2 linked regions of the Spirosoma rhododendri genome follow. The protein of the gene in region 1 interacts with the protein of each later gene in a pairwise test. Links are inferred from orthologs where the notes say so. Each region holds a gene or a part of one and is shown on either strand. Other genes may lie near its edges.

The links.
Region 2: the proteins of ribD (region 1) and accC interact in binary tests that used the Escherichia coli proteins (3 or more experiments, as listed by UniProt). The link is inferred for Spirosoma rhododendri from one-to-one orthologs.

Annotation. Positions count from the first base shown.
Region 1 is NZ_CP051677.1:2,962,791-2,965,995, reverse strand. Bases 218-3,098 are described here. They hold ribD (bifunctional diaminohydroxyphosphoribosylaminopyrimidine deaminase/5-amino-6-(5-phosphoribosylamino)uracil reductase RibD), read right to left. Parts: upstream 2,282-3,098; coding sequence 1,154-2,281; downstream 218-1,153. Other genes in these bases: HH216_RS12270 (TonB-dependent receptor), read left to right, coding at 2,499-3,098; HH216_RS12280 (Uma2 family endonuclease), read left to right, coding at 306-977. In the rest of the region: HH216_RS12285 (hypothetical protein), read left to right, coding at 1-177; more of HH216_RS12270, read left to right, coding at 3,099-3,205. UniProt on the Escherichia coli protein: Converts 2,5-diamino-6-(ribosylamino)-4(3h)-pyrimidinone 5'-phosphate into 5-amino-6-(ribosylamino)-2,4(1h,3h)-pyrimidinedione 5'-phosphate.
Region 2 is NZ_CP051677.1:1,771,908-1,775,122, reverse strand. Bases 53-2,943 are described here. They hold accC (acetyl-CoA carboxylase biotin carboxylase subunit), read right to left. Parts: upstream 2,226-2,943; coding sequence 879-2,225; downstream 53-878. Other genes in these bases: efp (elongation factor P), read right to left, coding at 2,898-2,943; accB (acetyl-CoA carboxylase biotin carboxyl carrier protein), read right to left, coding at 2,322-2,819. Also shown: more of efp, read right to left, coding at 2,944-3,215. UniProt on the Escherichia coli protein: This protein is a component of the acetyl coenzyme A carboxylase complex; first, biotin carboxylase catalyzes the carboxylation of the carrier protein and then the transcarboxylase transfers the carboxyl group to form malonyl-CoA.

The sequences.
Region 1 (3,205 bases):
GCGGTCAGCGGGGCCACGGGCGCATTTGCAACCAACAAATACTACACGATCAGCGAAGCCGGTTTCTTCGATAAGCTGAGCACCTACAACGCTAACGTCAAAATAATGGCGGGCAGCGCGGTCATTGCCAGCGGCAACATCGGTGCCAACGCCACGCCGGTAGCGCAGGCGCAGTGATGGGTTTAAGGTTTGTACCGGGCCGCCGGGCGGTTCAAGGTTTAACGTTAGTCTGCGCTACTGACCTTAAACCTTGAACAACAAACCTTAAACTGTTTTTGTATATTCGTGGACTTACCCACCACACTATGCACCAGCACCTTGACGAGCAGATTTTAGAGTATCCGGATGCGTACTTGATTATGCAGGAGATTCAGGCCGCCCTGAACGAAGAACGCAAGAAGCGGGAAACGTTCTACAACGATATTACCGAGCAGGAAAAGGTTGAGTTTATCAACGGCGAAATCGTGCTGCATTCGCCGGTTAAGAAGTCGCACAACGAAGCGACCGGTCTTCTTTTTCACCTGGTTGACATCTACGTACGTCGGCACAACAAGCTGGGATTTGTCGGGATTGAGAAAATCATGACGGCCCTAACCCGCAATGATTACGAACCGGACATCTGCTTTTTCGGGCGCACCAAAGCCGACACGTTTACAGACAAACAAACCCTGTTCCCCGCCCCTGACCTGGTTATCGAAGTGCTCTCTGATGGTACAGCCAAGCGTGACCGGGCAACCTCCGTTGGGGGCATCAAATACGACGACTATCAGGCGCATGGCGTTGAAGAATACTGGATTATCGACGCCGACGAGCAATCTATTGAACAATACCACCTCACCGACGGGCAATACCGACTGATTCTGAAAGCAGGCGAAGGCACGATCCGGTCGTTTGCACTACCGGGCTTTGCCATCCCCATCCGATCCGCTTTTGACGCCGATGTCAATTTGCAGACAATGGCGACCCTGCTTCGCTGACTGCTTGTTTGATTGTCCCCGACAGCTTCCAGCTGTCGGAGCCGTCAGGCTATTTTCAGGTACCCTATTAGCCGCTAGCGCGTCTCCGACAGCTGGAAGCTGTCGGGGACAACCAGTCCACCTACTGTTTAGCCTATCGGAGATAACCTTGTCGCTCGATACAGCTTATCCACCTTTCAAACCGGCCGATAAACAGTTAATTCATCGTCGCCGATCATCTCCCGGCAGATCAGTCTTCCCTGCACAGTCGGGGCTTTGACACCATCGCCCAGCAGCTTCGGGCTGCGAAACACCCGCATTTCGTCCCACAGTCCTTCCGCCAGAAACGAGTTCAGCAACGCAGCCCCGCCTTCGACGAGAACGGAGGTAATGCGCTGTTCAAAGAGCGAAAGAGTGAAAGAGTGAAAGAGCGATTCCGGTGTCGAAAAATTAGCGTTTATCCATTCTAATGGTTGGCACTCAGCTGCCTCTATCAAATCGCTCTTTCGCTCCGGTCCGGCGTCCCGGTTCACTCTTTCACTCTTTAAAATTATCGTCCGCTGCGATCCGTCGAAGAGATGCAGATCATCGGGCAGTGTGCCGTGGCGGTCGATGACGATGCGGATGGGATTTTTGCCAGGCCCGGCCTGGATTGGCCATAGACGCGTGTTTAAGCGCGGATTATCATTGCGGGCGGTGTTCGTACCGACCATAATCGCGTCCTCTTCACTCCGCCATTTATGCACCAGCCGCTGACTCTTTGGCCCGCTGATCGATACTGGTTGCCCACCCGGTCCGCCAATGAATCCGTCGCTTGTCTCGGCCCATTTCAGGATGATATACGGCCGCTGCTGTTCCATGAATGTGAAAAAGCGGGCGTTCAGCAATCGCCCTTCTTCCGCCAGCAGCCCCCGCTCGACGCGAATACCGGCCTGTTCGAGTTTCTGAAAGCCTTGCCCCCCAACCAGTGGATTCGGATCGTCGTTGCAGCAGACGACCCGCCCGACGCCCATCTCAATCAACAAATTAGCGCAAGGCGGCTGTTTCCCGTAATGCGAGCAGGGTTCCAGCGTGACATAGGCCGTGCTGTCGGGGAGCAGCGATAGATCGTCGGGGTGTATCGCTTGAATAGCATTTCGTTCGGCGTGGGCTTCGCCGTAGCGTTGATGCCAGCCTTCGCCAATGATGCGTTGCGTTGGTTCATGGACAATGACGCAACCCACCATGGGGTTCGGACTAACCTGCCCCCGACCCAGCGTCGCCAGTTCGAGCGCACGACGCATGTATTGCACCTGCGCGGCCATTGACTGCGTAAAAACACTCATTTTATCAGTTCAATTTTTTAGCAGCTACACTGGCTACCGACTACTTAAAATTCCTATTTTCTGCTGATAATCAGTTGAATACGCATCAACTTAAGAACCCTTCGTGTTGGCGACATCGTGACTACTCAACAGGCATAAGAAAAATCTTCGGGGGAATACTTATCAGCGGAACCGTTTGCTCATTAAATTTGGACAAATTAACCATTGATAAAACTTTATGATTAAAATCTCCCATCTAATCAAAATTTTCATTTGCCTTTTACTTTCATTACCAACTTTTGCTCAAGTAACAGGCAAAGTCATTGATGCCGCCGACAAATCGCCCATCGTGGGGGCGTCTATCGTGATTGTCGGTGCCCAGAAAGGCACGACAACTAACGCTGACGGCAATTTCTCGCTCGATGCACCGGTCGGCAGTTCGATCAGTATCTCGTTTATCGGGTATGAAACCCAGACGCTGACAGCCGCTGCCACCAACACTGTCTCTCTGTCATCAACAGCCACCAACCTGTCGGAAGTGGTTGTGGCCGTGGGTAGCCGCAACTCGCAACGCACCCTCACCGATACTCCCCTACCCGTCGATATTCTGTCGACAAAGGAATTAACCTCAACCGGGCAGCCAACGTTCGACAAAGCCCTGCAATATCGGGTGCCGTCGTTCAACACCGTCAACACGCCGGTCAACGACGCGACTACCCTGCTCGACCCCTGGGAAATTCGCAACATGGGCCCCAGCCGTACGCTTGTTTTGGTTAACGGCAAACGCAAAAACCTCAGCTCGCTGCTCTACGTACAGTTTTCACCGGGTCGTGGTGAAACCGGCGTCGATTTGTCGGCCATTCCGCAGCAGGCGATCAAGCGGGTCGAAATCCTGCGCGACGGTGCATCAGCACAGTACGGTTCCGACGCCATTGCCGGGGTAAT
Region 2 (3,215 bases), 1.2 Mb from region 1 along the record:
ACGACAGTCCCGGCAATTCGAGGTAGTGCGGATGTCCTTTCTCGAAGTACATGTGGAAGTGACTATCGGCACGGTCGCGCAGCTGCGCCAGCCCGTTCATCACCCCCGCCGTACCACTCCGATCAGCGACCAGTTCGAGAGCCAGATACGTTACTACCAGCCCGCCGATGACCAGCACGATCACCTGAATGACGTCGGTGTAGCCAATCACCTTCATGCCGCCCAGCGTGATAAAAATGGCAAACAGGGCCAGCCCGACGGTGCAAGTAGTGAACGAAATACCGGCCAGCGACTCGATGGCCATTGCCCCCAGAAATAGAATCGATGTAAGGTTGACCACCACGTAGACCACTAGCCAGAAAACGGCCAGAATCGTGCTGACCGTGTCGCTGTACCGCTGGGCCAGAAACTGTGGCATGGTGTAGATGTGGTTTCGCAGGTAGATCGGAATGAAAAACGCGGCTACTATAACCAGCGTACCGGCTGCGATCCACTCATACGACGAGATGGCTAGTCCCATCGCGAAGCCCGACCCGGCCATGCCGATAAAATGCTCCGCTGATATGTTCGACGCAATCAGCGACGCGCCGATAGCCCACCACGTCAGCGATCCTTCGGCCAGAAAGAAGTCGGTAGTGTTCGTTTCCGCCTTGCGCCGACGCTGATACACCCAATAGCCATAGCCGACGACGATAACGAAGTAAGTCAGAAAGACAAGGTAATCGGCCGTGGCAAGGTGATTCATAAAAAAGGTGGGGTTTGGATGCCAAAGCACCAAACCCCACCTTTTTTACCGCATTCAAAGAGTGAAAGACTGAAAGAGCGAATGGTTGCTGACGCAGACGATCACTCTTTCGCTCTTTCAGTCTTTCACTCTTTCACTTTAGTGTCGAGAAATCGAACGTCTCGAGGAAAGCGGTTGTGAACTGTCCTGACTGAAAACCGGGATCGTCCATGAGCTTGATGTGGAACGGAATCGTGGTTTTGATGCCTTCGATCACGAACTCCTGCAAGGCCCGCTTCATCCGCGTCACTACTTCCTCCCGCGACTGCCCCGACACGATCAGCTTGGCGATCATCGAGTCGTAGTTCGGTGGAATGGTGTAGCCGGTGTACACGTGGCTGTCGACGCGCACGCCATGACCACCGGGCATATGCAGCACCGTGATCTTACCCGGCGACGGACGGAAGCCATTACCGGGGTCTTCGGCGTTGATACGGCATTCCATAGCGTACAGCTTCGGTGTATAGTTTCGGCCCGAAATCTCCGCGCCAGCCGCTACTTTGATTTGCTCTTTAATCAGGTCAAAGTCCGTTACCTCTTCCGTAATCGGGTGCTCGACCTGAATCCGGGTGTTCATTTCCATGAAATAGAACTTCCCGTGTTTGTCGACCAGAAACTCGACCGTACCGGCACCTTCGTAGCCGATAGCCTGCGCACCTTTGATAGCCGCAGCACCCATCTGCTCGCGCAGTTCGGGCGTAATGATCGGCGATGGCGTTTCCTCGACCAGTTTTTGGTGCCGACGCTGAATTGAGCAGTCGCGCTCCGACAGGTGGCACACTTTACCGTACTGGTCACCAACGATCTGAATCTCGATGTGGCGGGGTTCTTCAACGAACTTCTCTAGGTACAGACCATCGTTGCCAAAGGCGGCACCGGCTTCGGTCCGGGCATCGTTCCACGCTTTCTCGAAATCGGCTTCTGAGCGGATGATCCGCATCCCGCGACCACCACCACCAGCCGTTGCCTTGACGATGACCGGATAGCCCATTTCAGCCGACAGCTCCTTACCCTGCTCAATCGACTCCAGCAGGCCATCGGAACCGGGAATGACCGGTACACCAGCCATCTTCATGGTCGCCTTGGCTGTTGCCTTGTCGCCCATGCCGTTGATCTGCTCGGCCGTTGCACCGATGAACTTGATGCCGTAGTCGGCGCAGATTTGGGAGAATTCGGCATTTTCCGACAGAAAGCCGTAGCCGGGGTGAATAGCATCCGCGCCCGTCACTTCAGCCGCCGAAATGATGCTCGGAATGCTCAGGTACGATTGTTTGCTGACCGGAGGCCCGATACATACGGCCTCATCGGCGAAACGTACGTGCAGACTATCGCGGTCGGCGGTCGAATATACAGCTACCGTTTTGATACCCATCTCCCGACAGGTACGGATGATCCGCAGTGCGATCTCACCCCGGTTGGCGATCAGAATTTTCTTGAACATGGCAGTTTAAAGAGTGAAAGAGCGAAAGAATGAAAGAGCGAAAGAGTATCCTGCATGGAACCACTCTTTCACTCTTTCACTCTTTCGCTCTTTATTTTAGATCGGTTCAACCAGGAACAGGGGCTGATCGTATTCGACCGGCGTGGCATTCTCAACCAGTATCTTCACAATACGGCCCGACACCTCTGATTCGATTTCGTTGAACAACTTCATGGCCTCAACGATACACACCACTTTACCCTCGCTGATCGTATCACCGACTTCAACGAACATCGGCGTGTCGGGGCTTGACGACCGGTAGAATGTACCGATCATCGGCGACTTGATCGTGATGTAGTCGGCATTGGCAGCCGGTGCAGCAGCGACAGGCGCGGCTGGCTGAGCAACGGCCGTGGGGGCGGCAGCCGGAGCAGCGACAGGTGCCGGAGCGGTTGGGAGCGAAGCCATCGTCGGGGCCGGAGCCGCTGGGGCAGCAGGAGCACCCGCACCATAGCGTTTGACGTTGATCTTCAGATCGCTCGTTTCAATGTTTACCTCGTCGAGACCCGACTGAGAGATGAAGTCGATAAGTTGTTGAATATCCTGTGTACTCATGCGTTTTTGTCAGGAAAGTGAATCGTCAAACGTTAACAGGCGGCAGTTGGACAGTGTGTGTATGTGCTGAAAAACGGCTTACTTAACCCGTTCAACATAATCCCGCGTGCGGGTGTCAACCCGAATTTTCTGGCCTGACTCGATAAAGAGCGGTACCATGATTTTCGCACCCGACTCAACCTCAACCCGCTTCTTGGGGCTGTTGGCCGTATCGCCTTTGATACCCGGTTCGGCGTACGTCACTTCCAGTTCAACGAATGGCGGCAGCTCGCACGACAGGGGCGTTTCAGTTTCAGCGTTGATCAGCATCTCGACTTCCTGGCCTTCTTTCATCAGGTCGGCACCATCAACGATTTTCTCGTCCAGATTGATCTGATCGAACGTTTCCTGATCCAT